DNA from 2 places in the Colwellia sp. SU-HH01172 genome. Region 2 is predicted to be linked to the other one. Evidence: predicted binding sites of a transcription regulator. Region 2 holds the regulator's gene; the other holds the start of a gene.

Region 1 (16,819 bases), on a different contig from region 2:
TCATCGATAGATGCACTCATTTGGTTTATTGCGGTTGCGACTTGGTCTGTTGCTTGGTGCTGCTGGCTGACATTATTATTGGTGTGTGCTGTGATACTGGAAAGCTCTTGCGAGGCGGCTGCTTGCTGTTCAGCTGAAGCTGAAATATGTTCTATCATGCTTTTTAACTTAATAGTCATGTCATGCATTGCTTGTTGTAGTAGGCCTAATTCATCGCTTTGATTGATTTCGATTGTTTGCGTTAAATCTCCTGAAGAAACATACTGTGCCGCGTTTACTGCTTGTACGATGGGATTACCGATATTTTTGGCAATAAATAAACCGACCAAGGTGATAATAATCGACGCAACAATCACAATTATTGTCGATATTTTCATTAGACTATCAGCGGTCGCAAATGCCTCCGCTTCGTCGATTTCGGCAATCAAAGCCCATCGAAAGTTGTCAAGGCTCAGTGTGGTATAGGAAGACAATACGGGGTTGCCGTTATAGTCGATAATAATTTTGCTGGCCTCAATACCATTAAAAGCATCGCTAACTGCAACAGTATCAACACCGTTTTTACTAATGGTACCGGCGAATGAAGCGAGAATAGAGTGGCCTTCGGGGTCAAGAAAAGAGTCAGAGCGCATGCGTTTGTCTTGCCCTACTAAATAGGTTTCTCCCGTCGCTCCCATGCCTTCACGTTGCTGCATTATTTCATTAACTTTATTGATTGGAAATTGCAATGCCACGTAACCCATAGCGACGCCATTGCTGTCAGCTATTTTACTGAACATAAAGGCGGCAGGTTCGTTATTTGATGGCGGATAAGGTTTAAAATCGCTGACGGTCAAGACACCAACTTCTCTGCCTTTCGCTTTAATAAAGGCATCACCAATACTGCTATTCGCTAAAGCCGAACTTGCTATATTCATTCCAAGATCAGATTCTTTAGCCGCGCTAAAAACAATGGTGCCATTTAAATCGATTAAGAATAGATCATACCAAGCATTCACTTTATTGATGTTGATAAAGTGTTCAGCATATTGCTGTTCAAGTTGCTGCCACTCTTGACTTGTGATGCCGTTATTTCTTGTTATCTCGGTAAACTCTTTTAAGGCACTTGCTGTATAAGGCGAGTGATTAAGTACCAACAAACTAGATTTTAATGATGCTATGTAATGTTGTAATTGTGATTTTTTGATGGTTCTCACGGATTCTAGCTGATTGAAGGCCTGTGCTTGAATAGAGTTTTTTGCCATATTGATACTGAAAAAAGCAAAGATGATTAAGGGCAGTAGTGAAAGAGATAAAAAAGAAAAAATAAGTTTGTGATTAATTTTCTTAAATTTGAACATAGAGTTAAATACCTTATTTTCGAACATCAATATATTGATTGATATTGTTATGTTCGTTAGCTACTTCCTCCTTGGTTCGAGTGAGTCCTTTGTAATGAGCGTAACACAAAATTACAAAATATCGACTTGCCAACGCGTTTTTGTTGACAGTGATCAAAGTCATTAATTCATTGAGAAATTTTTAGTTTTTCTCATAGCTTGCTACCATAATATAATTGAGGCTTTAAAGTGAAAGTTATGTCTTTAGAAAAAATTACTGCACAAATTGCCAATTCGTCATCGCATGGTGATAAGAAATTGCCGCCTGTTGAATTATGGGATCCGCCGTTTTGTGGCGATATTGATTTGCAAATAAAAGCTGATGGTAGTTGGTTCTACAATGGCACGATATTTAAGCGCTTGTCGTTGGTTAAGTTATTCGCCTCAGTATTAAAAAAAGAGCATGAGAATTACTTCTTAGTCACACCGGTTGAAAAAATTGGTATTGCGGTTGAAGATGCGCCATTTTTAATCACGCAGTGGCAATGGCTAGATGCTGAAAAATCGCGTATGCAGGTAACAACTAATTTAGATGATGTATTTATTTTGGATGAAAACCATCCGTTAATTGCTGATGAATCAGGTAATTTATATCTAACGGTTAGGCGCAATTTAACGGCGAAAGTACACCGGAATGTTTATTACCAATGGGTTGATTTAGCAACAGAAGAGCAAAATGAAAACGGCACTGAGTTATGTTTTTACAGTGCCGAACAAAGATTTGTATTGGGTTCTTTAGCAAGCTAATTTAAATAACTCGCGAAAAGCGTTGTTTACTGACATGTTGCTTCATGTAAGCATCAAAACTCATACAAATATTACGAATAAGCAAACGTGCTTTTTGTGCAACTTGAATTTCATCACTGGTGTTGGCAACTAAACCGTCATCAATGAAGGTTTGTAATAGTGGTAAATCATCAGCAAAGTAATCGTCAAAATTAATAGCAAATTTGGCATTAATTTTGTTTTTATCTAAATATAGGTTACACATTAATTCACGGATAACTTCACCACGAATAATATCGTCAGTCGATAAACTCACGCCTTTTACTTGTGCATGCTTTTGGCTATCAATGGCTTTGTAGTAATCTTGTAACTCTTTGGTATTTTGGCTAAAGCTATTACCAATGGCACTAATTGACGAAACACCTAAACCTAGCAAGTCACAGCCACCTTTGGTGGTGTAACCCTGGAAGTTTCGGTGTAAGCTGCCATCTTTTTGTGCAATAGAAAGCTCATCTTGAGGTTTAGCAAAGTGATCCATGCCGATAAAGTCGTAGCCGAAATCACATAGCTTTTCGATGGCTAGTTTCATTAGGGCAAATTTTTCATCAACACTGGGTAGCCACTCATCTCGTAATTTACGTTGCGCCGCGAAACGTGATGGTAAGTGAGCGTAGCTAAATAGTGATATACGGTCTACGTCCATCTCATGGGCTTTGTTTAATGTACGCGTAAAGGTATCAATATTTTGATGTGGTAAACCGTAAATTAAATCAATGTTAATTGATTTGAAGCCAACTGCTTTGGCATGTGCGATAAAGTTTTCAATAAACTCTGTTGATTGCACACGGTTAATGGTTTGCTGAACTTTTTCGTCAATGTCTTGCACACCAATACTAAGGCGATTAAAACCTAAGCTATATAAATGCTCGGCCAGATCCATTTCGATTTCGCGTGGGTCAATTTCAATGCTCATTTCTACTTGCTCTGCAAAAGTAAATTTTTCTTTTAGCAGTTCAACCAGTTTGGTAATTTGTTCGTGTCGCAAAAAGCTTGGTGTACCACCGCCCCAATGCAATTGCTTTATGGTGTAATCTTTAAATAGCGGTGCTCTTGAGGCAATTTCTTCGGCGAGAAATTCAAGGTAAGTATCGGCTTTGTCACGATGACGCGTGATAACTTTATTACAACCACAGTAATAGCAAAGGCTGTGACAGAACGGAATGTGGACGTATAAAGATAACTCACGATTTGGTGATGATTCTATCGCTTGCACTAAATGGTCATGGTTGAATTGATCATGAAATTCCAGTGCCGTTGGATATGAGGTATATCTTGGGCCACTAGTATTATATTTCTTTAAAAGTGCGCTATCGAAAAATTGAGTTGCTTGCATGAGTCTTCCCGTTTATCAATCTAAGGCTATTATAGATTAACTAGCTGAGCAAACATTGATCGAGCGCAATGCTGATGATGTTATTGTGACTTATATCATTTTTATTATAACTTCATTATTTATTACAACGAGTTAGATATAGTGAGCTGTCGTGGTTTTTTAGTGTGATTGCTTTTTTGTACCACGAAGCCACTTATGTGGCTTTGTTACTTAATACGGATGAGCGTTCATTGGCGTATTGATGCAGCAATTCAAGATCACGTTTAATATCATCGGCTAATGTTGCTTCTGCCTTCATACGCTCTAAATCGAGCTTCATACGGGCTTTTTTATCAAGCTGCTTGCGTGCTTCTAAAATTGGCATATGTTTAATCGCTTCATAGAGCTGAAATATTGCTGGAAACTGCAAGTTTAGTTCTTGGCTTAACTTTAATGAATCAAGCAATACACTTAAGCGCCAACAGCCTTCTGCAAGATCACATTGTTCTTCTTTCATGGCACGGACAATAATAATAACACTCGATATTATTTTTTTGTCATGTTGCTGATGTGCTTGTTTTTGGGCTTTTTCTGCGTGTACTTGTGCCCGTTTTTGCTGATCCAATTGTCGTAATAACTTAGTGGCAATGGCCGCAAGCACACCAATAATAACAATGCCTAATAACGCAAGATAAAGCCATGGATTGGAAAGCATGTTTTATCCTTATTCGAATCGTGATAAGTCACTGTTGTCAATTTTGTCCCAAAGCTCATCTTCAGAGCCGGCTTTGGTATTCGTGACCATGATTTCGTCTTCGTCGTCAGCGCCTAACTCTTGACTAATTTTTTCATGTTTTTCCATTAGTTCATTATAGTAGTCGACTTCTTCTGCTGTTAACGCTTGGTCATTATCTTGCTTTTCAAGTATTTCTTGCAACTTAGCATCTTGCTCAATACGAGTAAGTTGCTCTGCTAAGGTTTCGCTTGTTTCGACAGCGCGGATAGCGGCAATTGGTGAGCTTTCTTGAATTTTCTTAAGCGATTTTGTTGTAACCGTTTGTGGCTTACTTGGTGTAGCAAGGGGTTTACCCAAATCGATCGGCGTTTTACTGCCAATACGGGGATCTTTTTTTACTTTTGAGTTTTGTTTGTTACTCACGCTAGCCGTTGCTTCTTTTTGTCGATTACCTGCTTCCTTGCCAGTTTTTTTCTTTGGCTTACGAGGTACCGGTGTGGCTAATTTCTTTTTATCATCTTTAACAACACCAATTGAACCAGTACCTGGTTTGCGCGATTTTTTCGTACGAGACATAACAATAAACTTAAAATAATGAACACTTATGGGTATTTTACGACATTACGAACCAAACAGCGATAGAAAGAAAAAAGCGACGTTAAAAACGTCGCTTTTGGAGAAGAATGTAGTATTTCACTACATAGATAGTTCCGATTCTTAAATGGTTATCCTAACCTTTTGATACAGTCCCTGTGAATTTGACAGTTTCCAATCTTATTATAATATCTTCCGTGTTTAATTTTATTTTTCTCGGTCGTCCTGACGCTTTCTATGGCTATCCGTAATGCCCTTCTGGACTAAATATAACAATACTCTTCATGAGTTTTAGTCAACAATCCTTGTTTAAAAATAGTATTCTGCGTTTTAAACGCTTATTGCTTTCCATGCAATATCTATCCGTTTTGTGTAATGCTGCTTTAGCAGCTGCCCTATACTTTACTGAAGTTATTTAATGCAGCAAGCGCTTTTTATCGTTTATTTATTGTACGAAAAGACAATATTTTACAAGCATCTGTTTTTAAATGTAATTTTTATGTAAATAGATGTTATTTTTTTTTGTATTTTAGTTATTTAGTGGTCAATGTCTTACAAAAATAATGGTGAATGTAAGTAATTTACTCGTTATGCTATGAATACTAAATTCGTTACGAAACCCTTCGTTATTAAGGGCTGTAGCGAAACTTCAATATTTTATCTATGAAATAGTGAGTGGTAGGCGAGATATTTGCGGGTAACATACAAAAGCAACCCGCAGCATTAAATTACTCGGGTTAATCTTCTTGTTGATGCAACCATGCAGCGTGTGTGGGGGCTTTTTTCGTTTGTGACCACTCTTCTACCATCAAAGGGGCTACACGTTTAAGCTCTTCGTATTGCTCAGCTGTGCCGGTATTGGCGGCTAGTTCTAGCCGATGACCGTTAGGATCGAAGAAGTAAATCGACTTAAATACTCCGTGATTCACCGGCCCTAACACCTCGATTTCTTGCGCTTGTAACTCTGCTTTTGCTGCCACTAATGCGTCAACGTTTTCAACTTCAAGAGCGATATGCTGTACCCACTGTGGTGTGTTTTCGTCACGGCCCATATCTGGAGAATTAGGGATTTCAAAGAAAGCCAAAACGTTGCCCATACCGGCATCTAAAAATATATGCATGTAGGGATCTGGGGCTTTGGTTGACGGTACTTCATTTTCTGCTATGGCAACGGTAAGTTCCATATTCAAATGTTTTTGGTACCAATCGACAGTTTCTTTCGCGTCTTTACAGCGATAAGCGACATGATGGAAGCGTTTTAAATTAATCATAATAGTGTTATTTATGCGATTCTCGAATGAGCTAATTTTTACCATAACTCATTTCAGTGCCCTAATTTTCTGGTTAGTTTAGTACATTTATGTTGTCAGCATATGCGTACGCTTTAGTTTACATTCTTGTTCTACATGTGAAGTTTCCACAATAATTAACTCTGGCGTTGCCAAGCTTTGACTAAGTTGTCATCGACTACTTTGAACGCTATGCCCGATAGCGGAGAATCGGTAACTTGACACTTTGACTGTAATAATTGGTCATCACGAAAAAAGTGGCAGTTCAACTTCGTATCCTTTGGTGTGTGTTCAAGTAATGACTGCAGTGAACTTTCCGTTACTTTTAAGCCATCGACTGCAACGAGTATGTCATTAACCGCTAGTCCTGCCAGCGCAGCGGGAGAATTTTCTAACACTTGCGTGACTTTTAAACCGATTTCTTGCGCTGTAAAGCTAGCCCCTAGATAGGCTTGATATTGCTCAGTAGCAATCGTTTCTAAGCTATTTATTTTTTTGAATTTTTGTCGTTGCAATTGCACGCCAAATTTTGCTAAATCATCGGTTAAATCAATACGTTCACTACTATATAAATGGTGTTTAAATTGTGAGGAAATGTCTTCATTACAAAGTATATTGGCGATATTGATAAAGTCATCTTCACTAGTACCGATACTAGTGCGGCCAAAATGGATCCATAATTCTCGCATCAAAGTATCTAAGCTGTACTGATCGTTCGATTTGCTACGAATGGTTAAATCCAGCCACAACGCAATCAGAGAGCCTTTGGTGTAATAACTGACAATATTATTAACCGCATCTGGGCCTTGTTGATAAAACTTGGTCCAAGCATCAAAACTTGATGCGGTAACACTTTGTTTTAATTCGCCCGCGCCGCGATAAACGCGAGTGGCTGTTTTTGCTAATAAAGCGAGATAGTCATCAAATTTAATTAACCCCGTTCGATAGAGAGAAAAATCATCGTAATAAGAGGTAATGCCTTCAAAAGCCCATAATTGCTTGGTATAAACTTCTGTTTGTAAGTTATACGGGGTGAACTCTTTTGGTTTGATACGACAAACATTCCAGGCATGAAAATACTCGTGCGAGCATAAGCTTAAAAAGGTTTTGTAATTATCGCTAAATTCGGCAGCAGGCTGCTGTGGGTTAGGCAAGTCGAAGCGACTCGCCTGTAATACGGTTGAGTTTTTATGTTCTAGTCCACCGAAACCACTTGCCTGTAAATGGGTAATAAACCAGTATTCTCGAAAAGGAGCTTCAGCAAATAAGTTAATATGGTGTTGGCATAATTTACTAATATCATCTGCTAAACGTGTGGTATCGCCATAGTGTTTACTGGTAAATACTAAATGATGCACCACGCCCTCAACAGTAAATTCTGTACTGTCAAATTCGCCGATGGCAACAGGACAGTCGATCAAATGTTGATAATCATCAGCAATATAGCGACCAAACTGGTATTTTTCGGTTGCTTTGGCACGTGTTAATCCTGTTGCGACTCGCCATGTTGAGTGTTCAGGTGCGGTAGATTGTTCAATGATAAGTTCGCAGGGTAAATGGTTCAGTTCTTCGACCTGTAAGAAGGTTGAACTGCCGTTAAAAAAGCCTCGCTGGCTGTCCAGGTATGCGGTTCGTACAGAAAGATCAAAAGCAAATACTTGGTACTTGATCTGAACTTGTTCACTGGTCGCGGTAAATGACCAAGTTTGTTTGTCACTTTTTCGCAATGATATTGCTTGCTGTTGCTCGTTAGATGCCTGAATTTCAATAATATTTTTTGCAAAATCTCGGATCATATAACTGCCCGGCAACCAAGCAGGTAAAGATAAAGTATAGCTTTGTGCCAACGTAGTTTTAAATGATAAAGACACTTCAAATAAGTGACTATTTGGCTTGAGCGGGGAAATTCGATATTGGATCATAGAGGCACAAATGTTGAGTAGATATTTGTGCCTCAATGTAACAGAGTTAAGGCGATAAAACAGCTAATCCATTAGCTAAAACGCTAGCTTAATATCACGGTTTTATCATGGTTCAAACAAATGCGCTGTTCGGCATGCATTTTTACCGCATGGCAAAGGGCAGTTGCTTCGAGATCGTGGCCTAGATGTACCATTTGTTCAATGGTAAAGGTGTGATTAATAGGCTTAACTTCTTGGACAATAATTGGTCCTTCATCTAAATCAGCAGTAACATAATGCGCGGTTGCACCGATAACTTTAACGCCGCGTTGATGTGCTTGATGATAAGGTTTTGCTCCTTTGAAGCTGGGTAAAAATGAGTGATGAATATTAATTGCCTGACCACGTAAGCTGTTACACAGTTCATCAGACAATATTTGCATATAACGGGCAAGTACCAGTAAATCACCCTTATATTGTTGATAAAGTGCTAAAAGCTGTTGTTCTTGCTGGGCTTTGTTGCTTTTATCAATTGGCAGGTGATGAAAAGGCACATTATGCCATTGTGCTAATGGCTGACAATCTGTGTGATTTGAGGTAATGGCAACAATGTTGACAGGTAATACTCCTGCTTTCCATTTAGTCAGTAAAGAAACTAAACAATGGTCGTCTTTCGATACCGCAATTACCACATTGGGTACGTTATTACGTTCGCGTAAGTGGTATTGCATATTTAACGGTTTTGCTAACAAGTCTAATGCTTGAGTAAATTCATCTATCGTGACATTTAATTCCCGATCATCAAAAGCGATGCGAGAAAAAAAGGTCTCTGTATAAGGATCACTGTACTGGCAAGTTTCGGTAATAAATGCACCATGTTCGAAAAGGCTTTGGGTGATTTTAGCGAGTACGCCCGAGGTGTCTGGGCACTGCCAAGTCAAAATGTAATGATGCGTATTTTCCATGTTGTTATCAGTTTTTAATTGCAATGACTTTGCAGTGTGTCACTTCATTTAAGTGATGATAAATACTTTTCCGCTATATGCTAATGCCTTTTCAAAGCACGAATTATTTGCGCTTAATTTAGCTCGTTTTTGTGTTTTATATAGAGCGCTTCGACTTTAGTGCGAGCCCATTCGGTTTTGCGTAAGAACTTTAAACTTGAATTAATACTAGGGTTGTCAGTGAAGCAACGAATTTTTATGTGTTCACTAAGATAGGGAAAGCCAAAGTGTTCAACGAGTTGGGTAACAATGGTTTTTAGCGTTACACCGTGCAGAGGATTATAAGGTTGGTTGTCCATATTTGCATACCAGAGAAATATTGAGTCGCTATTCTAGCATCAAATATGAGGTGGTGAACATCGTCATTCCTTGCCATTCATGGCACCATGACATACCGCTCATCCTGAATATAAAAAACGACGCCAAAGCGTCGTTTAGTTTCTATTTACTTGCATTTTTTATAAATTTAACTCAAGTGCGCAGCTAAGTCTTCACTGCCACCAATGTGCTGACCATCAATAAACACTTGTGGTACAGTATCAGCGTTAGTGATTGCTTTAAACATGGTTAAATTTACGTCTTTACCAACTTCTAGCTCTTCAAATGTTAGACCTTTTTCTGTTAATAGCGCTTTCGCTTTTTTACAGTAAGGGCAAGTTGGTTTGCTAAACACAGTAATTGCTGATGTTTGACAAGCGGCAGGGTTAATATGATTTAGCATAGTATCTGCATCTGAAACTTCAAATGGGTCGCCTGGCACATCAGGTTCGATAAACATTTTTTCAATTATGCCATTCTTAACGAGCATGGCATAACGCCAGCTACGTTTGCCAAAACCTATTTCTGCCTTGTCAACTAACATCCCCATAGCGTCAGTAAAGTCGCCATTACCATCGGGAATAAAGCTAATGTTGTCGGCGTCTTGGTCTTGTGCCCAAGCATTCATAACAAAGGTATCATTAACCGACATACAAATAATTTCGTCAACGCCATTAGCGAATAATGTTGGCGCTAATTCGTTATAACGTGGTAAATGTGATGATGAGCAGGTTGGGGTAAATGCGCCCGGTAGTGAAAAAACCACCACAGTTTTATTGCTAAAAATTTCATCGCTACTACGTGTTGTCCATTCGTCGTTTGCGCGTAAAGTGAAAGTAACATTTGGGACTTTTTGTTGCTCTTTATTTTCTAACATAATGGCTCCGTTGGCTGATCTTTATATAATATTGCTGTTTGCTATGGAGGTATTCTCCGCTCTATCGTCATTTAAGTAAAATGATTAATATTGAACTTAACAATCTAAAAAATAGATTAACAAGCAAAAAACCTTTGATTGTATAGTGTAGCAATAGCTTAGTCATTTTTACTAAGCCAGTGATTTATTTCTTCAACAAGTAAGTTGATTTGGATAATCAGTTCAGTGGCGCTGAGATTCATTTGCTGTTGCTCATGGCTTTGCGCGCATCGTTCTGTTTGCTGCGCAATAGCATCAAGCTTTTGACCACATAAGTAACGAATACTACCTTTTATTTTATGGACAATGGCTTGAATATTAGGGTATTCCAAAGCAACGAGTGCTGACTGGAAGTCATTTTTATCTGTTGACCATGAGTTAATAAACAGGCTTGCAATATCTCGGCTTAGTTCAACATCATCGCGATTGGCTATCAGCAAAGCTTGCGGCTCAAATAAACGGTAATTTAGCTCAGAAGCTGTTTGCTCTTCAGTCTCATTTTGCATTTTCTGTAACTGTCGATAGGCATGGTTGAGCTTATTGGTGATTTGTTCTTGTGGACATGGTTTGGCCATATAATCATCGAAGCCAGCGGCTAAACAAGCCTCAGCGGCGCCACTTAGGGCATCGGCAGTGACGGCAATTAACCATAGCGGTTGAATACCTTTACTGGTACTGAGGCGTTTTGCTAGTTCAAAGCCATCTAAGTTTGGCATATGACAATCAGATATAATGATGTCATACGGTTGTTTGCTATGCATTTCTAGGGCTTGTTGGCCATCATAGGCAATATCTGCAAATATTTTTAAACGTTCAAGCTGCGCACTTAACACTTTAATATTAACGAGGTTGTCTTCGGCAATTAATACTCGAATATTGCCGAATCGCGGGTCGTCTTGGGTATTTACGATCCGAAGGTTTTCTCGCCTATTTTCAGTGCTTTTATGCGCCACCGCTCGCTTGAGTTTTAAGGTAAATGAAAATGTGCTGCCTTTATTTTCTGTCGATGCTAATTCAATTTTGCTACCCATAGCCGTCGCTATTTCTTGGCAAATACTTAAGCCTAAGCCGGTACCACCAAAATTTCGGGTAATTTCGTCATTTGCTTGAATAAAGGGTGTAAACAAAAAGGCTTGTTTATCTTCGGCGATACCTATGCCGCTGTCTTGCACGGCAATCTTAATCGAGTGGTAGGTGTTGTTATTGCTGAATGTTTCATCGAGAAATTCAATCGATAGCTTAATGTGACCACTTGGGGTAAATTTTTGTGCGTTACTCAGTAAGTTATTGAGGATTTGCGTTAAGCGAGTTGGGTCTGTGTAATAGCTATGAGTAATGTTGCTATCAATTTCCAACTCAATAGGGACATGATTTTCATTTGAGATATGACTAATGCTATCAATGACATCTTTGGCAATTAACGGTAAATTGACTGCCACAGATTCAAGCGTTAATTTGCCCGCTTCAATCTTAGAAAAATCTAACACGTCATTAATTAAGGCGAGTAAATTCCGAGCTGAGCCTTTTAGAGTCATTAGCAGCTCTTGTTGTGACTGGTTAAGATCGGTAAAAGATAGTGATTCAGCCATACCTAATACACCATTCATTGGGGTGCGAATTTCATGGCTCATGCGCGCTAGAAAAGTTAGTTTTTCTTGCGCGGATTGCTCGGCTTTTGCTCGGGCAATTTCGGATTGTGATAGCGCAAGGGCAATTTCACGTTGTTCTGCTTTCTTGACGCGACGGCGTTGATAGTTAAGCCATATCATCAGCAATGAAATTAATACGATAAGCATTAAAAACCAGAGAGCATTTCGATAGGTAACAGCAATCTCATCACTATTAGTTTGTTGATTAAAAAAAGCTGATTTATTCCATTTTTCATAGATGTCATCTAAGCGCAATGCTGAAATATCATTAATTGCCCGATTTATTACCGTCAGCAGTGGGCCGCTATCTTTGTGGCTAGCGAAAGTAAAATGAGCGTCTGGTAAAAAATTAGGCAGCGGCAGGCTTGTTAAGCTAGAAAGTTGCATTTTTTTGACTAAATAAGCCGATGATAAAGACTGACCAATAAATGCATCTGCCTTGTTGTTGGCTACCGCTAGAATAGCTTTATTAATATCTGCGTAATGCTGAAATTGCGCATCTGGGTATTTTTGTTGTAAATATTGGGTCGAGGTTAGCTGTTCAACAATAGCTATGCGTTTATTCGCCAGTTTTTCGGTATTTATTGCTAAGCGATCATTTACCCTAAAAATTACGCTGTGATTAGCTTCAAGATAGGGTATTGAGAAGTTAAAAAATTCTTCATAAGCAGGGTTACGTTCAATATGAACAAGTATATCGGCATCTTTGTCTTTGATTTTTGTGATAGATTGCTGATAGTTCTGAACATATTGTGGTCGAAAAACTAAGCCGGTTTTTTCGGTAATGGCAGCTATTAGGTCAATGGCATAGCCACGCTCGGTAATGTTATTGAGGTTTTTTGTGATGATATAAGGCGGCGAACCTTGCTCTAAAACGGGATATTGCAGTTCATTATGGTCAATTAAGTATTGTTTTTCATGTTCCGACAAATCTTGCAGATAGTTGCCCAAGGTAATATTGATGGTGCCGTTGCCACTAAAGGCATATTTCTTTCGCCATAATTGTGCTTGTATTGCTCCAACAGCACGCAAACTTTCATTAATCCTATAGAGCAAGTTTCGATTGTTTTTCCGAGTAACAGCGTGAAAATAAATTTTAGGGGACTCGTCAAAATTTACCGAGTAATTGTTAAACAAGTTTCTTTGTTTGAGCTGTTTGGTTAAATTCCAAGGTTCAACGGAATAAAGTACATCATATTGAGCAATGTTATTAAGCAAGCTGGTAATCGAAGGGTAATAATGGCGCTCGATGTACTTACTTAAATAGCTTAAGGTGCTTGGGTTATTGCTGTGAATGCCAACCTTTATATTGCCATTATTATTGGTATTGATTCGACGAAATACGCGTTGTTGGAAATTAGCAAATGGCACGCTGTATAGGACATTTTTTTGTTTCTCTTCAAATATGGAAATTGCGGCAACATCTATTTTGTTGCTTGCTAAGGCGGTATATATGTCTCTTGACGGAAGATAGATGAATTCTATTTTTTGCTGATTATCTATTGCCCATATTTGCCAATATTCCCGCAAAAACTGCGTTAATCGCTGTAATTCACTATTACCAGTGCGAGCAATAGCTTCATGGCTTGGCAAGCCAATGCGTAATGCTGGCTGCTGAACTATTAGGTCATCAAATGTCTCGTTGGCTTGAATAGGCAAGCAAAGAAATAGCACTAGCAGAGAAAATAGTTGCAAAAGATAATTTAACGGTGATTTTTTCAAGGCCATTTAGGTGATTACTCGACATTCAACTACGGATAAAATTTATCGATAGGCAGTGGCTATCAAGCTAATATTGTAACTGGAATATCAGCAATAACGAGCGGATTTACACTTCAGTAGCAATTTAATATGGCTGAGTTACGCTTGGTTAACAAAACTCAGCTAAGCAAGTAACAATTGTGAAATTATTCCTAGTAGGCTCGTTGACAAGTATATAATTACTGACCGTTTATATGTTTAAGATTGCAATAACTACCGCTGCGAACTTGAAACAATGCGAAAGAAAGCAATAGAAAGTATTTTATGTTCTGATTGCAGCATGTTAAATTACCAATATCAAAGTTGTATATACAATTTAAGAGGTTCAAATGTCAGAGAGTTATCATTTAATTAAAGGCACTGTGCCGTTATTAATCAGCATGCCGCACAATGGTGAGGAAATTCCCGCCGATATTGCCAAAGTCATGACAGATAAAGGTCTTGAGGTTGCAGATACCGATTGGTATATGGACCGCTTATATGCATTCGCACAACAACTTGGCGCCTTTATTCTTGTGCCCAAATATAGCCGATATGTTATTGATTTAAACCGTGACCCTGATGGTGTTGACTTATATCCGGGTGCTAATAGTACCGAACTTTGCCCGACCACAGCCTTTGATTTATCGTCGCTTTACCAAGATAACTTGGCGCCTAATGCCGCACAAATTCGCCAACGTGTTATAGATTACTGGCAGCCATATCATCAAATATTGTCGTCAACGTTAGAATCAATTAAACAGCAGTTTGGTCAAGCCGTATTACTTGAAGCGCACTCTATTCGCTCAGAAGTGCCACGCTTTTTTACCGGACAATTACCGGATTTTAACTTTGGTAGTTCTGATGGAAAAAGTTGTTCTTCGGCGTTGCTTGAAGCGGTAACTAATCTTGACTATGCACCATATTCTATGGTTTGCAATGGCCGCTTTAAAGGTGGTTATATTACTCGTGCTTATGGTCAACCAGCAAAGAACATTCATGCCATACAGCTTGAGTTATCACAGCGAACTTATATGGATGAACAGGCGATGACTTACCGTGAAGAGTTCGCGCAACAAGTGCAACCTAAGCTAGAAGCTTTGGTACAAACCTTGATTGATTTTGCCGAAAAGCCAGCAGAGAAATAGGGGAGATTCATGAAACTATTTGCAGATAAAATTTTACTTGCTAGCGGCTGGGTTTCAAAGCAAACATTAACAATAGAACAAGGCGTGATTACTGACATTTCTTCAGGGTTTGTTGAAGGGGCTGAATGTGCACAAGGGGTTGTGATCCCCGGCATGGTAAATTGTCATTCGCACGCATTTCAACGTGCTTTTGCTGGTTTTAGTGAGCAAGGCAGTGAGGGCAAAGACAGTTTTTGGACTTGGCGTAATATTATGTACAAGTTCCTTGAGCAATTAACTGCAGAAGATGCGCAAGTTATTGCCAGTCAATTATATATAGAAATGCAAAAAATGGGCTATACCCGTGTCGCAGAATTCCACTATCTGCATCATGATATTGATGGTGAAAACTATTCCAGTTTATCGACCATGGCTCAGGCCATATTCGCCGCAGCTGAGCAATCAGGCATCGGGCTAACATTGCTACCGGTACTTTATCGATTTAGTGGTTTTGGTGCACAACAGCCCAACAATGGTCAAAAACGATTTATCAATTCTGTTGAGCAATTTAATCACTTAGTTAGTGAGTGTTTTGACGTGGCGAGTTCTCAAGCGAATAGCAATGTAGGCATTGCGCCGCATTCGTTGCGCGCCGTTGATAAAAGCTCTTTGCTAGCTGCGGTGACTCATGTTCGCTCGCTTGACCCGCAAGCTCCCATTCATATTCATATTGCCGAGCAGCAAAAAGAAGTTGATGATTGTCTTGAACATTACGGCCAACGGCCAGTGCAGTGGTTATTAAACAATGCAGATTTAGATAAACATTGGTGTTTAATCCATGCCACGCACATTGATGAACAGGAGCGAAAAGGCATTATTGCTAGTCAGGCTATTGCCGGTATTTGTCCGACAACGGAAGCTAACTTAGGCGATGGTATTTTTCCGACCGATGAATTTCTTAACGATAACGGCACATTTGCTATTGGCTCAGACAGTCATATTTCGGTCAATCCGATCGAAGAGCTGCGTTGGTTAGAATATGCTCAACGTTTGAGTAAACAACAGCGTGCGCTATTGGCAACGGCTGAGCAGAAGTCTGTCGGTTTAAATTTATGGCAGCAGGCTGCACTTGGTGGCGCGCAAAGTACTAATAGTAATACCGGCGAACTAGCGATAGGTAAGCAAGCAGATTTAGTGGTGTTAGATGATAGTCAATTGCGTTTATTTGCTCATGATGATGAGCATCTGCTTGACAGTGTCATTTTTGCCAGTCAGCAAAACCCCGTTCAAGATGTCATGGTTAATGGCCAATGGACTATTCGTGATGGCAAGCACGCTCTAGAACAAAGCTGTGCCGATAAATTTGCTAGCTTGTTATCAAAGTTGTCAGCATAGGCAGTGAGAGTTAATCTAGGCGATTAGCGGTTAGGTTAATCGTCTAGATATTAAATAACCTGAGTTCAGGTTAATTACAGTAAACTGCTGTATTTACTAATGACTTGGCAGACCTTTGCTAAATTATCACGGTGTAACTTAGGCGTTTGTTTGTTGGTGTCACAATACTGCTGATAAAAATCTTTAACACTTTGACGACTTGTAGTGATTTCGGCAACATATTCTTTTTCTTGTTGATTAAATTGCGCAAAATCCCGTTGTAAATCTTGATAGACTTTGTCGGCTTTTAATCTGATTTTGGTATCGGTAGCGTCAGAAAAATAGCTCAGTACCATAGTTTTTTGCTCGAGCAACCAAGTGTTGAGCTTTTCATTTGGATAAAAATGAAAATATAAAGCGCCCGCCACGATTAAGATCAATAATTTTTTCATACTCTACCTTATAATCAAGATGTGCGTATAAATAACAAGCAGTTAACGCGTGATTAATTTATAGCTTACATGGAACATTATTATTTTATTGGACGAAATAATATGAGAATAGTTCTAGGGTAATCAATTTTGTACTAACAAAGCAATATTTTGCTATTTTTGATAGGTAATCAGGTCTAATCCGTTATAATTAGGTTGCATTATCGAACTAAGAGTCGAACTAAAGGATCCGCTTTGAAATC
Region 2 (16,819 bases):
AGGAGAGTCTACAATAATGGCTTCGGCGCCAATTCTGGTAACGTTTTGGATCATACGATCACCAAAGACTCCGTTCCGGCAAACGATCACCTTATCACCAGCTTCTACTAAGTTAACAAAACATGCTTCCATGCCCGCAGAGCCGGGGGCCGACAGTGCAATGGTAAATTCATTTTTTGTTTGAAATGCGTATTGAAGCAAGGCTTTGACTTCATCCATCATACCAACAAATAAGGGATCTAAATGGCCAATTGCGGGTCTTGATAATGCAGCTAAAACTTCTGGACTAATGTCTGAAGGGCCAGGACCCATTAAGATTCTGCGCGGGGGATTAAATGATTGAAAGTTCATTTTGATATGCCTTTATTTGATTAAATAATAATTACTAGTACTTTGATAACAAAACCTGTCACAAGTGTCAAGTTTTGTTATTGTCAAAACCTAGTGAATTTAACAATGCAAATTGTTCATAAAAAATACAAGTTGACATACGTGTCAGGATTTGTAACTTTAATTTAGATTTAATTAATATTTAACCAATTAAAGTAATTTTCTTATCTTGCTCTTATATTGAATAAGGTGAATTGGTTTAGCTTTATGCTGGTTTTATTCATGAATCTTAGACTTCACACAAAGTTAATAATTATAAATATCACTAAATAACATGACATTTAGGAAGGGTAAATAATGAAAATCAATAGAACTCTCAATAAATTTGCTTCAGCAATGATCACAATTGGAGCATTAGCCTCAACACAGGTGTTTGCTGAAACATGGAGCAACACCGAAGTGCAGCTACAAGCATTTGGAGAATTAGAGCGAGTAGGCACAGGTGGTACCGCAGATACAACTATCATCACCTTGCAACATGCTGGGGGCTGGGAATACGGTGATAACTTTTTCTTCATCGACCATAGTCGCTACAGTGTAAATAACGACGCAAATTTTCCTGTTGAAGACAGTAGCGAATTTTATGGCGAATGGTATTCAAATTTTAGCTTAGGTGCGATTACAGGCAATGATTTCTCTTTTGGTATTGTCAAAGATATTGGCGTTGTTGCCGGTGTCAACTTCGCCCCAGAGGTTGATAGTTCATGGTTGTTACCTGGTGTTAGATTTTCATTAGACTTGCCCGGCTTTGCCTTTGCTCAGGTGGATGTGACGAGTTACATACATCAAGGTGGCGGTAGTGCTTCGTCTTCGGTTTTTACCGTTGTTGACGAAGATTCAAGCTTTATGATTGATTTTTCATGGGCTTACCCGTTTAAAATTGGCTCAACGAGTTGGAGTATCGAAGGTCATTTAGAATATATCGATGGTCGTCAGCAAACCAATAACTTTGGCAGCACTGAACTAGAATCTTGGATATTGTTTCAACCGCAAGTGCGTTTAGATTTAGGTGAAGCATTAGGGAATAAAGCTGGGCAATTATTTGTCGGAATTGAATATCAATATTGGCAAAACAAGTTAGGTGAAAAAGACACTGATGACAATACCGTGCAATTTTTAGCGGTTTGGCGTTTCTAAAGTAGGATACTCAAACCACACTTATTCCACGTTCTACACGACAGCTTATTGCGATTTAAGTTGTGCCTAAACTAGCTGTATTTGACATGCAGCTAGCATTTTATCTGATTACTTATTTATCGAGTAATTTTTATTGGTGATTTAGTCACCATCATTATTTAGCTTAACTCAACTCAATAAAGGTTACCTATGAGCGACTTTAAACAACGGGCGTTGAATTATCACGCCTACCCAACGCCTGGAAAAATAGCGGTGGAAATCACTACCCAAGCAGAAACCAGTGACGACTTATCACTAGCCTATAGTCCAGGAGTTGCCGAGCCATGTCGAGCAATTGCTGATAATATCGATGATGTATATAAATATACCGGCAAGGGCAATACCGTTGCCGTGATATCTAATGGTAGTGCCGTATTAGGTTTAGGAAATTTAGGGCCTTTGGCATCAAAACCTGTGATGGAAGGTAAGGCATTATTATTTAAACGGTTTGCCAATATAGACTCTTATGATATTGAAGTGACTCATAAAACCACTGACGAGTTTATTAATACCGTTGCCAGTATTGCCGATACGTTTGGTGGTATCAATTTAGAAGATATTAAAGCGCCAGACTGTTTTATTATTGAAAAAGCTTTACAGCAGCGCTGTAAAATCCCCATTTTTCATGATGATCAACACGGCACAGCCATTGTAACCGCAGCGGCGATGCTAAATGCCTTAGAAGTTCAAGAAAAAGATATTAATACCGCGGTTATTGTTTGCTTGGGGGCAGGTGCGGCCGCGATAGCGTGTATGGAGTTGCTTATTGAATGTGGCGCCCAACGAGAAAAAATATATATGTTAGATACCAAAGGTGTTGTGCATACGCGTCGAACGGATCTAAACGAATATAAATCGTTATTTGCCAATAATACTGATAAACGGACATTAGATGACGCCATTGCTGGCGCCGATGTTTTTGTTGGTGTTTCAGGACCAAATTTATTAACTGAGCAGCAACTATTGACTATGGCGAGTAAGCCGATTGTATTTGCCTGCTCAAATCCCGATCCTGAAATAAAGCCGGAGCTTGCTCACTCGGTGCGTGATGACTTAATCATGGCAACGGGGCGTTCTGACTACCCAAATCAAGTGAATAATGTTTTGTGCTTCCCGTTTATTTTTAGAGGTGCATTAGATGTTCGGGCGAGAAAAATAAATAGTGCTATGAAAATAGCCGCTGTGCACGCGATTGGTCAATTAGCCAAAGAACAAGTGCCAGACAGCGTTTTAAAAGCTACTGGTGAAGAGCATTTAAGCTTTGGAAAAGACTATATTATTCCACGTCCTATGGATCCTAGGTTATGCAACAATGTGGCAAAAGCCGTTGCTCAAGCGGCGGTAGACTCTGGTGTCGCGGCACTAGCAATGCCAGAGCGTTATTGTGAGTAACGATATTTAGTATTTAGCCTTGAATTTGTTTGTGAGTTTTTTGTATATCTGCATTTTATATCCTAGGCTTGAGAAAGTGATTAGGTAAATGTATTGATAATTCATAATGTTAAACTCGCTGCATTAGCAAGGCATTATACATTCATTTTAACTATGACTTGGCAAAATGAACTTTAGGTGATTATTCATGTTATTGAAACAAAAAGTATATGCTGGATTAATCCTAGCCATGCTCCTGCCCTTAACCGTATCAACTTTACTTTTCACCAATAGCATACGTAGCCATACCGAAGAAAAGCTTGCTAGAGTTGATTTACCAACGGCACTAAACGAAGTAAAAAACGGCATTGAATTAGAGCTCGCAATTCCCATCATGGTCTCTAAAGAAATCGCGCAAAATTCATTTGTTAGTAGCTGGCTTAAAAACAATGAAGAGCTAAGTCAACAAGCCGCTTTTATTGACTACTTGTCGGTTATTAAGCAAGAGAATAAAGCCATTAGTGCCTATATCGTGTCGCTTCAGTCGAGCAACTATTACACCGATGCAGGTATTACCCGGCAAGTTGATCAGCAAAATGATAGCTGGTTTTATAATTTTCTAGCATCTGATAAAACCTTTGAGCTAAGTTTGGATGTTGATAAATTGACCAATCAAGTTGTTGTCTTTATTAACTATGTTGTGGTTGTTGATAGCAAGCGAGTTGCTGTCGCTGGCATAGGACTATCTTTAGATTCGATGACCAGCTTAGTTAGTAACCATCGAATTGGTAAGTCAGGGCTAGTTTACTTAGTTTCAAATGATGGCAAGATCATGCTGCATGGTGACAAGACTAAAATAGGTCAGTCTGTTGAACTGTTAGCAATGCAAGCAGGAAAACTGGTAACTAAAAAAATAAATGCTGAAGAGTATGTGATTTCGAGCACCTCTCTCGATTCCTTAGATTGGCATTTAGTTGCCGAGATCCCTGAAGAGCAATTATCTGGGCCGCTTAATAAAGCCATTAATAAAAATATAATTTTTGGTATCGTCATAGCATTAATAGGCTTTGCATTAGTTAGGATTTTGGCGAGGCAAATATTTAAGCCACTAGAAGAAATTACCGATGCGGTAACCGCACTGACCGAAAAGGATGGTGATTTAACGGCAAGATTACCAGCCAATGAGAGTAATGAAGTTGGGATTTTAGCGACAAAATTTAATTTATTTTTACAGCAGCTTCATGAGATGTTTAAGCAAGTGTCTATTTCTGCAACACATGTGCAAGATATCGCCGAACTTGTGCAAGAGAAAGTACAAGGCGCGGCAGGTCTTGCAGAAAGGCAGTCTTCTAATACGCAAACGGTTGCAGCAGCGGTGAATGAAATGGAAGTCACCGTGCAAGATATTTCAAATAATGCCAAAGGCGCTTCTGAAATTGCAATGGCGACTGAAGCAACGACCCAAAATGGCGCTCAGTTTGTTAATGACACCATAGCGCAGATGGGCAATTTAGAGACATCAATGGCAACATCGGTTGAGTCGGTAACTGAACTGTCTGGTGAAATTAAGTCCATTACCAATGTTTTAGATGTTATTAAGGGCATATCTGAGCAGACCAATTTGTTGGCACTCAATGCTGCTATTGAAGCCGCTAGAGCAGGAGAGCAAGGGCGAGGCTTTGCTGTTGTTGCCGATGAAGTGAGAACATTAGCCAAACGCACGGCAGAATCGACAGAACAAATTAATGACATGATAGAAACACTAAATGCCAAAGCTTCTACCACAGTATCTTCGATTGAACTAGGCAGTAAAAATACTCTTGAAAGTGCGGAAAGGCTGAAAGAAACTGGCAGTACGCTGGATAATATTGCCAGCGAAATTGTTAACTTGACCGAAATGAATACCTCTGTTGCATCGGCTACAAAAGAGCAAACATTAGCCACGTCAGAAATAAGTCAAAATATCGTAATGATTGCTAATTCTGCCGATCAAACCAAAGAAAACATGGTCAAGTCAGAAGAATTATGTGATGGCTTACATCAAGAGTCTAATACTCTAAAAGATCTAATCGGCAGATTTACCTTATAAAGCTGGAGGAAAGTCATAATTTTCTTATTTTAAAAGTTAAGCAGAGGACTGACTCTGCTCAAGCTTCTAAAAGAAAATATTAACTGTCGTGAGCTACTCGACATCAAGCGGGGAAATATAACCATCTGGCTTTAATGCCAACACATCGCAGTTTAGCCGATCAATAACATGCTCAGCGGTATTACCAATCAAGGCCGCAGATAATCCCGTTCGGCCTACGGTGCCTAGAATCACTAATTCAGCGTCCAAGTCATTAGCCAGGCTTTCAATAACGTCCTCTGGTAAACCTTCTTTGATATGAGTGTTTTCTTTACTTATATTAAATGCTTTAGCATGTTCAAACATGGCATTTTCATGATGCTTTAACATCGAACGATTATAATCGCTGGCATTAAATTCAGGAATTTCAATGGCGATGTTAACGGGTGTACCAGGGAAAGAATTAACTAAGTGTAAGTTAGCTTTCATTACTTTGGTTAACTGTTTGGCTTCGGCGGTAATTTTATCGTTTAGTGAGCGATGTTCTTCTTCATCACTACCAATATTGAGTGCCGCAACAATATTGCCGTTGTCTGGCCATAAATGTTCTTTCACCAGTAACACTGGACATGGGCATTTACGTAAAATATGCCAATCAGTCGGTGTGAAGATGACTGATTTTAGTTTATCGTGTTGATGCGTGCCCTTAATAACGATGTCGTAGCCATTTTTAAGCACTTGCTCAATGATTTGTTCAAAGGGGCGGTTATGCCAAATAACTTGGCAATCAATACTGAGTTCAGCAACATCAAGCTCTGAGATAATTGACTGTAACCATTGAGTTCTGTCGTTGATCACCGATTGACGCATAGCCTCTCGCTCATCGCTTGAAAGCATGGTGGTCATTTCATAAGAAAAATCATATATGGTCAAAAATGCTGTAATGCTAGCGCCTGTTTTACGGGCCAATTCTAGTGCACGCTCTAAAGCTTTTTGATCTTCTGTTGTTGGGTCAACAATAGCGAGTATTTTTTGATACTTTTCCATATCTAATTCCTTTATCAATTGTCTACTGTAACTATAACAATAGACCACTTTGAGTCAATAATAGTTGTTTTAAATCAAATTATTATCGTCTCTAAGATAAACAACAATTCACGCTAAGCATAGCGTGAATTGTTTCAATAAGGAAATTTAGAAAAGTAAGAAGGGGTTAAAGCGCTGCGCACTCGTTTAATTTATCAATATCTAAAATGGTGATGAGTTTGCCATCAACTTGGATCAAGCCATTTTTATGGAAACGATTAAGCAAACGGCTAATGGTTTCAACCGTTAAACCAATATAGTTGCCAATATCACTGCGAGTCATCGACAAACGAAACTCTGACGCCGATAAACCACGAGCATGGTAACGAGTACTTAAGGTACTAATAAACGTTGCTAATCGTTGTTCGGCATTTTTTCGGTTCAGCAAGGTTAGCATTTCTTGATCGCCACGAATTTCCGTACTCATCATGCGTAAAATTTGTTTTTTTAGTTTCGGCATGCTGTTAGATAAGGTATCAAGTGTGTTGTAAGGGATTTCACAGACCATAGAGGTTTCTAAAGCTTTGGCAAAGCTTGGATGTTCTGCATTGGCAATGGCATCAAAACCCAATAAGTCACCTGCTAAATGAAATCCGGTAATTTGCTCTTCACCTTGCTCGTTTACCGTGTAGGTTTTAAAGGTACCTGAACGGATGGCGTACAATGCATGCATAGGCTGGCCATCATTAAATATTTGCTCACCTTTATGAATAGGTCGCTTACGATCGATAATATTATCTAAGGTATCGAGTTCTTTATCGTTTAAAGAAAACGGTATGCATAGCTCACTAATGCTACAGTTTTGACAGTGAATATGTTGCTGACCTGTACACGATTTATTACTCATAATGACCTATAGTTCATTTGCATTTTAATGATGTGGATCATATTAGATGCGTTATAGATATGCAATAAGTATAGTATAAATACCGTATAAAATCACCAGAATAGCGGCGAGTTTTCTAAAGAGCGTATTGCTCAGTAGGGACTTAATACTGATAGTGCCCAGTGAGACAGAAAGTAATGCTGGCAGGGTACCTAGGCCAAAGAAAAACATAATTAAGGCGCCGTTAATAGTATTAGCGCTGGCTAATGCCCAGGTAAGAGTTGAGTATACCAAACCACAAGGCAACCAGCCCCATAATGCCCCTAAGGCAAATGCACTACGAGTATTTTTAATCGGAATAAACTTCTTGGTATTAGGGGAAATATGGCGCCATAGTTTTTTACCAATATGCTCGACATGGCTTAACCACATTAACCACTGTCCTAGATATAAACCGAGTAAGATAAGAAAGATGCCAGCGACAGTTTTTAACGCTGCAATGGGCAAACCGACATTTTTTGCCGCCATTGAACTGGTAAACGCGACTAATGCGCCAATGAGACTGTAAGAAAAAATTCGTCCGAAATTATAGGCAAAAACAATGCGATATTTGTTATTGCTGACCTCATTCGATATTGCTGTGGTGAGCATGGTACTAATGCCACCACACATCACGATACAATGCCCAGAGCCTAATAAGCCAATAACAAATGCTGAGAAGTAATCTAGGGTCATATTAAGGGTTACTTCTGTGTATCTTGCTCGTTATTTATCGTGGAATTATCGTCGTCGTTATCAACTTGTTCGTCTTTTTTTTCGTTGGCATCGTCATATAAAATACTCATGCCTTGTTTTTCTAGATCATCGAATTGTTCTGTTTTTACCGCCCAAAAGAAGATATAAATACCAACAGCCGTTAACAGAATAGCAATAGGGATCAATACGTAAATTACACTCATTTTCTTAATAGCCTTAACGAATTACTCACCACTAAAATTGAACTGGCAGACATGCCAATAACAGCCATGTATGGTGCAATATAACCCATAACCGCCAAAGGTAATACGATGGCATTGTAACCAAATGCCCAAAGGTAGTTTTGCTTTATAATTTTTGCAGTGCGTATGGAAACATCTCTCAAGGTCTGAACTGATTTGAGTTTATTGTTGAGTAAAATGACATCAGCACCGTTTTTAGCAATGTCAGTGCCGCTGCCCATGGCAATGGATAAATGTGCCGCGCCTAATACTGGACTATCGTTGACGCCGTCACCAATCATAGCAACGGTATGAGACAATTGTTGGGCTTTAATGGCGTTGACTTTATCTTGGGCTGACAAATTTGCTTGTACGTCATTAAGCTTTAGTTGGCTTTGTAGTTTATTGCAACCGACTAAGTGATCGCCAGAAAGCATTAAGGTTTTAACTTGATTGTTATGCAGAAATTCAATCAGTGCTTTGGCGTCATCACGTAAACCGTCATGCAAATAGAATTCTGCTATTAAGGTTTCATTCTCCATCAGCACACATTGGGCGCTATGAGCTTGCTCGCTGTTATTATCAAGTAACCAAGAGTTTTTACCTATTCGGTAATGTTTTTGCTTTATTTCACCCGAAATTCCCGCTCCTGGAGCAACAACAACTTGGCTAGCTGTGTGGTTAAAGTCGCGATAATCGATAAATGCTTTGGCAAGCGGGTGTGCAGAGTGGGCTTCTAGCGCGGCGGCAATGGCCAATACTTGTTCTGGTCCCGCTGGATTATTGTCAAGTGCATAGTCACCGTATGTAACAACATTAGCAATAGTAAACTCGCCAGTGGTTAACGTACCGGTTTTATCAAATGCCATAGCATCAATTTCAGGCATAGTTTCTAAAACATGCCCGGACTTTACCATAATGCCTTCGCGATTAAGGCGAGTGGTTGCGCAGGTTAGGGCGGTTGGCGTTGCCAGTGATAATGCGCAAGGACAAGTCACGACTAATACTGATAATGTGATCCAAAATGCTTCTGTAGGTTGATGTTGCGCCCAATAAAAAGCCGTACAAGAGGCTGTAAAAAGTATCAAAGCAACGAAATACTGCGCTATTTTGTCAGACAATTTCGCTAATTTAGGCTTATGGGTTTGTGACGTTTCACTTAAACGAATTAACTGACTTAAAAATGACTTTTGATTATTGTGTTTTACTTTAGCGGTTAAATTGCCATCGCCGTTTATTGTGCCGGCGTATATAATATCTTGCGGATGCTTATGCAATGGCAATTGCTCGCCCGATAACATGGCTTCATTAATTTGGCTGCTACCTGAGATAATTTCGCTGTCAGCGGGAATAGTTTCACCGGGTTTAATTAAAATAATGTCGCCGGCATTTAAATTGGTGGCAGCGATAAAGCTTTCTTGATGATCAACCAGCTTAGTTGCGGTCATCGGCATTAGTTTTAATAGATTAGCTGAAACATCTGCTGCTCGGGTACGGGCACGAAACTCTAGGAATTTACCGATGAGCAATAAAAAGGTGAACATTGAGACTGACTCAAAATAAACTTCACCTTGTTGAGTAAAGGTTGCCCAGGCACTGGCTAAAAAGGCTAGTCCTATGGCAATCGAAACCGGCACGTCCATTGACAACTGTTTCGCTTTTAGGGCGAAAAAGGCACTTTTGTAAAATGGAAAGGCGCCATAGGTGACAATAGGTATTGTTAAAAACAAACTTGCCCAACGTAAATAAACTAAGTTGTGTGCGGCCATATCGGAAAAGGCGCCGAAATATAAGCCAAACGCGATCATCATTACCTGCATCATTAAAATGCCGGAAATGCCTAAGCGTTTGATAAAGCTCTTTGCTTGTTTTTTATTTATCTCTTCTGCTGTGCTCGCCTTAAATGGCAGGGCATGATAACCAATTTTTTCAATTAGGCTAAGAATTTCGCTAAGCTTTACGTCTTTTTCTCGCCACTGAACGGTTGCTCTTTGGGTAGTGGCGTTAACATTAATTTTGTTAATACCGCCAAGTTTGCTGATCTGCATTTCTATTAACCAGGCACAAGCTGAACAACTTATGCCTTCAACGGTTAATATGGTTTCTTTAAAGCCGTCATGATAGTAGGCAAACTCATTTTGCAAGTTTTCATCGTCGAGAATTTCGTTGCGCAGTAATTGCTCAGGAACTAATACATCACTTTTTTGGGCCGGGGCGCTGCGAAAACGATAGTAATCCGTCAAACAGTTATCGACAATAGTTTGCGCGACAGCCTGACAGCCGACACAGCACATGGGTTGTTTTTTATCATCTATGTCTGTATGCAAGTCAATGCCATTGGGCACAACTTCACCACAATGAAAACAATCTAAACTCATAAATAGATGCTCATTAATACCAGCTCATTACTTAGCGTCAGTTGGATTCGGGGTAATATCAATGAACTCTGATTGTGGCAAATGGATCACTGATTGAATTTTCCAATGGTGTTCAAACGGACTAATTGTCACGCGCCATTTACCTGAAGTATCTTGGTCAGATTCAAAAAAATGGGTGAAATTACCATTACCATCAGCAGTTAATGCTAAATAAAAATCTCGCTCGGCTAAGGTTGGGTGATAAAAATTAACATTTAACAGTGGAAATTCTTTTTCGATACCAGTGGGGCGAATCGTCAGTTGGTCACCGACAAGTTTTAAACCAAAGCGCATTCCCAACTTTTGCGCCTGTTTAACTTTACTTAGTTCAAGGTTAATAGCTTTACCTTTTTTATAATAATCGTCAATAACTAAGGTATCTGGGTCTGTATTAGCAATAATGAAAGTTGCAATACCGGCAACTACTGCGGTAAAAGGCAATATAAATACAAGCCATGCCCAGGGCTCTTGGTACCAAGATGTTTTCATAAAAATTTCTTATTTGCAGATAGTGCGCACATTATACGACCTTTCTGATATTGGCACTATTAAAAAAGCGTTAATTTGATGAAGTTTAATTTTGCTATCGGCATAAAAAAGCCTTGCTGTAATGAAACACCAAGGCTTTGTTTTTAGTAATAAACTAATTCGTTAGAATAGTGCTTTTACTTTTGCGATAAGCTATAAACATAAGCGCTGATCACGTGAACTTTTTGTTCGCCTAGGATTTTATCCCAAGCAGGCATTACACCAGCACGACCATTAGCAATTGATGTTTCAACAGCGCGTGGAGAGCCGCCGTATAACCAAGTGTTATCGGTTAAGTTTGGCGCGCCTAATGGAATACCCATTTCCGCACTACCTTTACCTTCTGCGCCGTGACAAGCCGCACACATAGCAAATTTAGCTTTACCCGCTTCAGCGGCTGTAGCGTCAACTTCACGACCACTTAAACTCAGTACGAAAGCTGCAACTTCTTTCACGCCTTGCTCACCACCTAATGCTGCACTCCATGCCATCATGCCATTAGCCTTACGGCCGTGCATAATACTTGCCTTGATCATTTCAGGTGAACCACCGTATAACCAATCTTTATCGGCTAGGTTAGGGAAGCCTGTCGTACCACGAGCATCAGAGCCATGACATTGCGAACAGTTTTGTAAAAATAGGCGTTGACCTACTTTTAATGCTTCTTCATCACCCGCTAATGTTTCAATGCTTTGCGCCGCATAAGCTTCAAATATTGGACCATATTTAGCGTCAGCCGCTGCAACTTCACGGTCATACTGAACTAGCATGCCAGCTTCTTTTGCGTCAGCAATACTTGCTTTTGACTCTGATAAATTCAAAATACCTTGGTTAGAACTTTTCCAACCTAAAAGCCCTTGGAAGTTACCTAAACCTGGGTAAAGCAATAAATAGCCGAAGCCCCAAATGATTGTTAATAAGAAGAATGTACTCCACCATTTTGGTAGTGGGTTGTTCAATTCTTCAATGCCGTCAAAGGTGTGGCCCATAGACTCACCTTCTTCAACGCCTGCAAAGTTCTTTAAACACCAGCGTAATAGTAAGTAACAACCTACTAATGTGCCTAAGGTAAGAACCGAAATCCAAATACTCCAGAAGCTAGACATTATTATTAGTCTCCTGTTTGTTATTTTTGTCAGTGTGTTTTATTTCGTCTTTTTCTTCGAAAATTGAATTTGCCGCTTCATCAAACGCGCCTTTACGTTTTTTTGAATATGACCAAACCACAATGACAATAAATAATGCCAATATTAATAGGGCAATTAACCCTCTAAGCGTGCCGTAATCCATAGTCATTATTTCAACGCATGACCAAGAGACTGTAAATATGCAATCAATGCATCCATTTCTGTTTTACCTTTAACTGCCGCTTTTGCACCAGCAATATCAGTTTCAGAGTAAAGAGGAATAGCATTACCTTGCTCGTCTTTATGGCTACGATTACGTGTTAAGAAATTAAATGTTGATAATTTCTTAGCGGTTAACTCACCGTCAAGGGTATTTTCAGCTAACCACTTAAATGAAGGCATATTTGACTCAGGAACAACTGAACGAGGGTCAAGTAAATGCGCACGGTGCCAATCGTCACTATAACGACCACCAACACGGGCTAAATCTGGCCCTGTACGTTTTGAACCCCATAAATGAGGATGTTCCCAAACTTGTTCACCGGCAACTGAGTAATGTCCGTAACGCTCAGTTTCTGCGCGGAAAGGACGAATCATTTGGCTATGACATACGTTACAACCTTCGCGAATGTAAATATCACGACCTTCCATTTCTAGGGCCGTGTATGGACGTAAGTCATCAACAGGTGTTGTTGTGGCTTTTTGGAAGAAAAGCGGCGTAATTTCAACTAAACCACCGATGCTGATAGCAAAGATAGTAAAGATAAAGAATAAGCCAACGCTTTTTTCAACTTTTTCATGTTTGTTGATCATGGTATGGCTCCTTAAGCTACTTCAACTGGCTTAAGACTTCCGTCTTTAGCACCAATAGTTTTGAACATGTTGTAAGCCATTAATACAAAGCCTGCAACCACTAACACACCACCAACAAAGCGGATGAAATAGAACGGGTAAGACGCAGTTAAACTTTCAACAAAGCTGTAAGTTAAAGTACCGTCGGTATTTACCGCGCGCCACATTAACCCTTGCATTACACCAGAAATCCACATCGCAACTATGTATAAAACGATACCAGCAGTGTGCATCCAGAAGTGAATGTTAATTAAGCGAATGCTGTACATGCGGCCTTGATTAAATAGCACAGGAATTAAGTGATACATGGCACCAATTGAAACCATAGCAACCCAACCTAACGCACCAGAGTGCACGTGACCAACGGTCCAGTCAGTGTAGTGAGAAAGTGCGTTTACAGATTTAATCGCCATCATTGGACCTTCAAAGGTAGACATACCGTAGAAAGATAATGAAACGATTAGGAAACGTAGAATTGGGTCATGACGAAGTTTATGCCACGCGCCAGATAACGTCATAATACCGTTGATCATACCACCCCAAGATGGCAAGAATAAAACGATAGACATTACCATACCAACAGATTGTGCCCAATCTGGCAGTGCAGTGTAATGTAAGTGATGCGGACCCGCCCAAATATATAGAGAAACAAGCGCCCAAAAGTGAACGATTGATAAACGGTAAGAATAAACCGGACGTTCAGCTTGTTTTGGTACAAAGTAGTACATCATACCTAAGAAACCAGCAGTAAGAAGGAAACCTACGGCATTGTGTCCGTACCACCACTGCATCATGGCATCAATCGCGCCTGAATATAGTGAGTAAGACTTCATCATGGATACTGGAATAACCATGCTGTTACCTATGTGTAATACCGCAACTGTGATAATAAAACCACCAAAGAACCAGTTGGCAACATAAATGTGTGAAGTTTTACGCTTAACTAAAGTACCAAAAAATACAATAGCGTAACTTACCCATACCACCGCGATTAAAATATCAATCGGCCATTCTAATTCAGCGTATTCTTTACTTGAGGTATAACCCAACGGCAATGTAATCGCCGCAAGAACAATAACCGCTTGCCAACCCCAAAAGGTAAATGACGCTAACTTGCCGCCAAAAAGGGCTGTTTTACATGTGCGCTGAACAACATAATATGAAGTAGCAAACAGAGCACTGGTACCAAAAGCGAAAATTACCGCATTGGTATGCAGTGGACGAAGACGAGAATATGTTAACCAAGGTGTGTCAAAGTTTAATGCCGGCCAAATTAATTGTGCCGCAATAAGAACACCTACTAGAGTACCAACGATCCCCCAAATAACTGTCATTACGGTGAATTGACGCACCACATTGAAGTTATAGGACGGATGATCAAGCGTTGTTGTCATTTTTATTGTTCCGTTACTAGGTTAGATTTTGCAATTTTTAATAAGAAAAACTACTTTTTCAGTAAAAATTGCTGAGAAGCAGTGATAAATGTCACACTCTGTTACGAGCTGTTTCAAATTCCATGTAATTTTACCTTTCGCCTATGACATAAATCAACTGCAAAGCTTGATTTAAATCAACAAAAAAAACGAAGTTACCCTAATCTTATACAATAATCCTAAGATAAAAATTGCCAGAAAAATGATTGTGTTAAAAAGTTACTCTTAAAGGTAGGCGAGTTTATGGAAAACAGCGAGTTAACTATTGTTTGAAATTTATTTTATTACTATCCGAGTGTAAATGAATTTATGCTGAGGAATTATCTCAGCATAATATTAAAATCCTTTATTATCAGTTGTATGCAACGTCTTGTAAGCCAACTAAATCTAATATTTCAATATCTTTAGCGTGAATAGAAAGTAAGCCTTTTTGTTGGAACTTGGAAAATATACGGCTTAAGGTTTCACGACGAAAACCTAAATGGTTGGCGATGACATCTCGGCCAACCGGCAAATGTAGTTTTGATTCGCTTTCTTGATACAGGGCATTTCTTTTTAGCATATTGAGAATAAATGCCGCTAATAGACTTTCAGCTGTGTGTTTAGCAACCACTGAGCTAAATTCTTCACGTAACATAGAGTTTTGTTTACTCAATAACGAAATTAGACTGAGCTGTAACTCAGGCATTAATTTACCACATTCATTTAGCTCATCTAAGTCAACTCGACATACCGTAGTATTTCCGACCGCAACGGCATTGTAATTGTAATGTTGAGTGTGAATGGCATCTTCACCAATTAACTCTCCAGGAAAACGAAAACCTATGACTTTCTCTTTACCTTCAGGAGATGTTTCAGTCAGCTTGAAACTACCAGAACATACGGCATAAATAGCACCGGCGGTTTCTTTTTCTTGGAAGAGTGGTGTAGAAATAGTGACAATATTACGTTTAGACAAGTAGCTATCCATAATTGACACTTCAGTTTTCCCTGCTTTTAAAGGCACACAAACTGGTTGCATTGAACAATTATCACAGTCTACGTATTTAGTGTTAGGTTGTTTAACCTTAATGCATGTTGTCATTTCGTTGCCTACTGTCACTTTATTAATATATTAAAAATCGGGGGTTTAATATTGAGTAAAATTATAGCAACAGCGAATGAAGCGAGTTTTGTTTCAAATCAAAAATAGTGCTTAAAAAAGTGATAAATATCACCGTGTTTTCGGTATTATAAAGAACAAGTAATTTACCTGTATGCATTGCAAATGATAAATATAAGAAAACTAACTAAGTCTATTTTACTTATAGCACTGACAACCTCGTTAGCGGCTTGTAATGGAGAAAGTACTGACGCGAGCAAGAAAAGTAAACAGCCAGAACGTAAGATGCAATGTCTTGAACAACAAAGTCAGTGCTATTTTGAGCTTGAACATGGTCGTGTAGAAGTCTTATTTGATGTTAATAAAATTCTTGCTGAGCAGGCATTTAATATTTCGGTTAGCTATACCGGCACGAACCACATTGAAGCAGTAACTGGTTATATGGAAGGGGTTGAGATGTTTATGGGAAAAATCCCATTATTTTTAGAAAATATTGCTTCCAGTGCGTCGTCATCGATTAATCAAAAACCTCAAATATTTCAAGGAGAAGTATTAGTGGGCAGTTGCTCTGCAGAAACGATGACCTGGAGAATATGGTTAACATTCACCATGGCCGATCAGCAAACACATAGTAAAATGCTTACTATTGTTAGCCATCGCAGTTAATACACTCTTTACTAGCGACAGAGTTAACTACTTGCCAGCCAAATGGCGACTAAAATCATTAAACTACCCGATACTTTGTTGAGCAATTGCACGTTATTACGTTGCGTTAATGCTTTTCCAATCGTTTTTCCGCCGGTGGCATAAATGGTCATGCAAATAAACTCTGATAGTAATATTACTGCCACTAACATGCTCAATTGTGGTGCCAATTGTAAAGTAGGGTTGATAAAGGGCGGCAATAGCGACACCATAAAGGCCCAGCCCTTAGGGTTAGCAATAGCGGTAAAAAATCCTTGTTGAAATAAACTTAACTTATTTATTCGTTGGTTATTCTCTGCCGCTGAAACGACAAGCTTACCTTTAGCTCGCCACATATTGACACCCACATACATTAGGTAAAGTGCACCCAGTATTTTAAAACCTTGAAATAGTTGTGGAAATTTATTCATTAAGGTTGCTACGCCTAATACAGCAGCGATGGCCACGGTTGCAACGCCTAGTAGTTCTCCGTACATCATCCAAAATGTTTTTCTGACGCCTATAGTAATACCTAAGCTCATGGCTAATGTCATACACATGCCTGGCGTTATACTTACGATCAAAAATGTCGGGATAAAAATGCTGAGCAGGGTAAAGTCAATCAATGTCTAAATTACCTATAAAAGGGATATATCTGTCAAGATCCTAACCTGATATATTACCTCAGTTTATATGGGATTCGTAGCAAAAATTATTTAGTCATTGCTGGGGGAAATGGATTGACTGCTGGAAAATAAAAAACGTGGTAATGACCACGTTTT

The links. Region 2 encodes FNR, which switches genes on or off when oxygen is low (the NO sensors DNR and NnrR bind a similar motif). Its sites were predicted from a motif close to TTGATCTAGATCAA; they were not measured.
Positions count from the first base shown of each region.
Region 1: a site for FNR is predicted at 3,554-3,567, ahead of hemN (oxygen-independent coproporphyrinogen III oxidase). Genes of this name have one in related genera too.

Region 1 covers NZ_BAAJMB010000001.1:1,252,096-1,268,914, reverse strand. The annotation lists gene AC27JP_RS05630 (methyl-accepting chemotaxis protein) at 1-1,244, opposite strand, end outside; gene AC27JP_RS05625 (DUF1285 domain-containing protein) at 1,578-2,126, shown strand; gene hemN (oxygen-independent coproporphyrinogen III oxidase) at 2,128-3,498, opposite strand; gene AC27JP_RS05615 (DUF2489 domain-containing protein) at 3,692-4,192, opposite strand; gene yihI (Der GTPase-activating protein YihI) at 4,202-4,789, opposite strand; gene AC27JP_RS05605 (VOC family protein) at 5,545-6,078, opposite strand; gene AC27JP_RS05600 (M61 family metallopeptidase) at 6,234-8,018, opposite strand; gene purU (formyltetrahydrofolate deformylase) at 8,102-8,962, opposite strand; gene AC27JP_RS05590 (VF530 family protein) at 9,076-9,300, opposite strand; gene AC27JP_RS05585 (glutathione peroxidase) at 9,468-10,196, opposite strand; gene AC27JP_RS05580 (ATP-binding protein) at 10,355-13,612, opposite strand; gene hutG (N-formylglutamate deformylase) at 13,975-14,772, shown strand; gene AC27JP_RS05570 (formimidoylglutamate deiminase) at 14,782-16,146, shown strand; gene AC27JP_RS05565 (hypothetical protein) at 16,221-16,577, opposite strand; gene ccoG (cytochrome c oxidase accessory protein CcoG) at 16,812-16,819, shown strand, end outside.
Region 2 covers NZ_BAAJMB010000004.1:258,508-275,326, forward strand. The annotation lists gene AC27JP_RS12590 (pyridoxal-phosphate-dependent aminotransferase family protein) at 1-351, opposite strand, end outside; gene AC27JP_RS12595 (hypothetical protein) at 688-1,527, shown strand; gene AC27JP_RS12600 (malic enzyme-like NAD(P)-binding protein) at 1,717-2,958, shown strand; gene AC27JP_RS12605 (methyl-accepting chemotaxis protein) at 3,146-5,026, shown strand; gene uspE (universal stress protein UspE) at 5,120-6,052, opposite strand; gene fnr (fumarate/nitrate reduction transcriptional regulator Fnr) at 6,219-6,938, opposite strand; gene AC27JP_RS12620 (sulfite exporter TauE/SafE family protein) at 6,990-7,652, opposite strand; gene ccoS (cbb3-type cytochrome oxidase assembly protein CcoS) at 7,661-7,876, opposite strand; gene AC27JP_RS12630 (heavy metal translocating P-type ATPase) at 7,873-10,272, opposite strand; gene AC27JP_RS12635 (FixH family protein) at 10,300-10,800, opposite strand; gene ccoP (cytochrome-c oxidase, cbb3-type subunit III) at 10,977-11,945, opposite strand; gene AC27JP_RS12645 (cbb3-type cytochrome oxidase subunit 3) at 11,938-12,135, opposite strand; gene ccoO (cytochrome-c oxidase, cbb3-type subunit II) at 12,135-12,779, opposite strand; gene ccoN (cytochrome-c oxidase, cbb3-type subunit I) at 12,791-14,212, opposite strand; gene AC27JP_RS12660 (Crp/Fnr family transcriptional regulator) at 14,604-15,335, opposite strand; gene AC27JP_RS12665 (hypothetical protein) at 15,519-16,019, shown strand; gene AC27JP_RS12670 (LysE family translocator) at 16,043-16,663, opposite strand.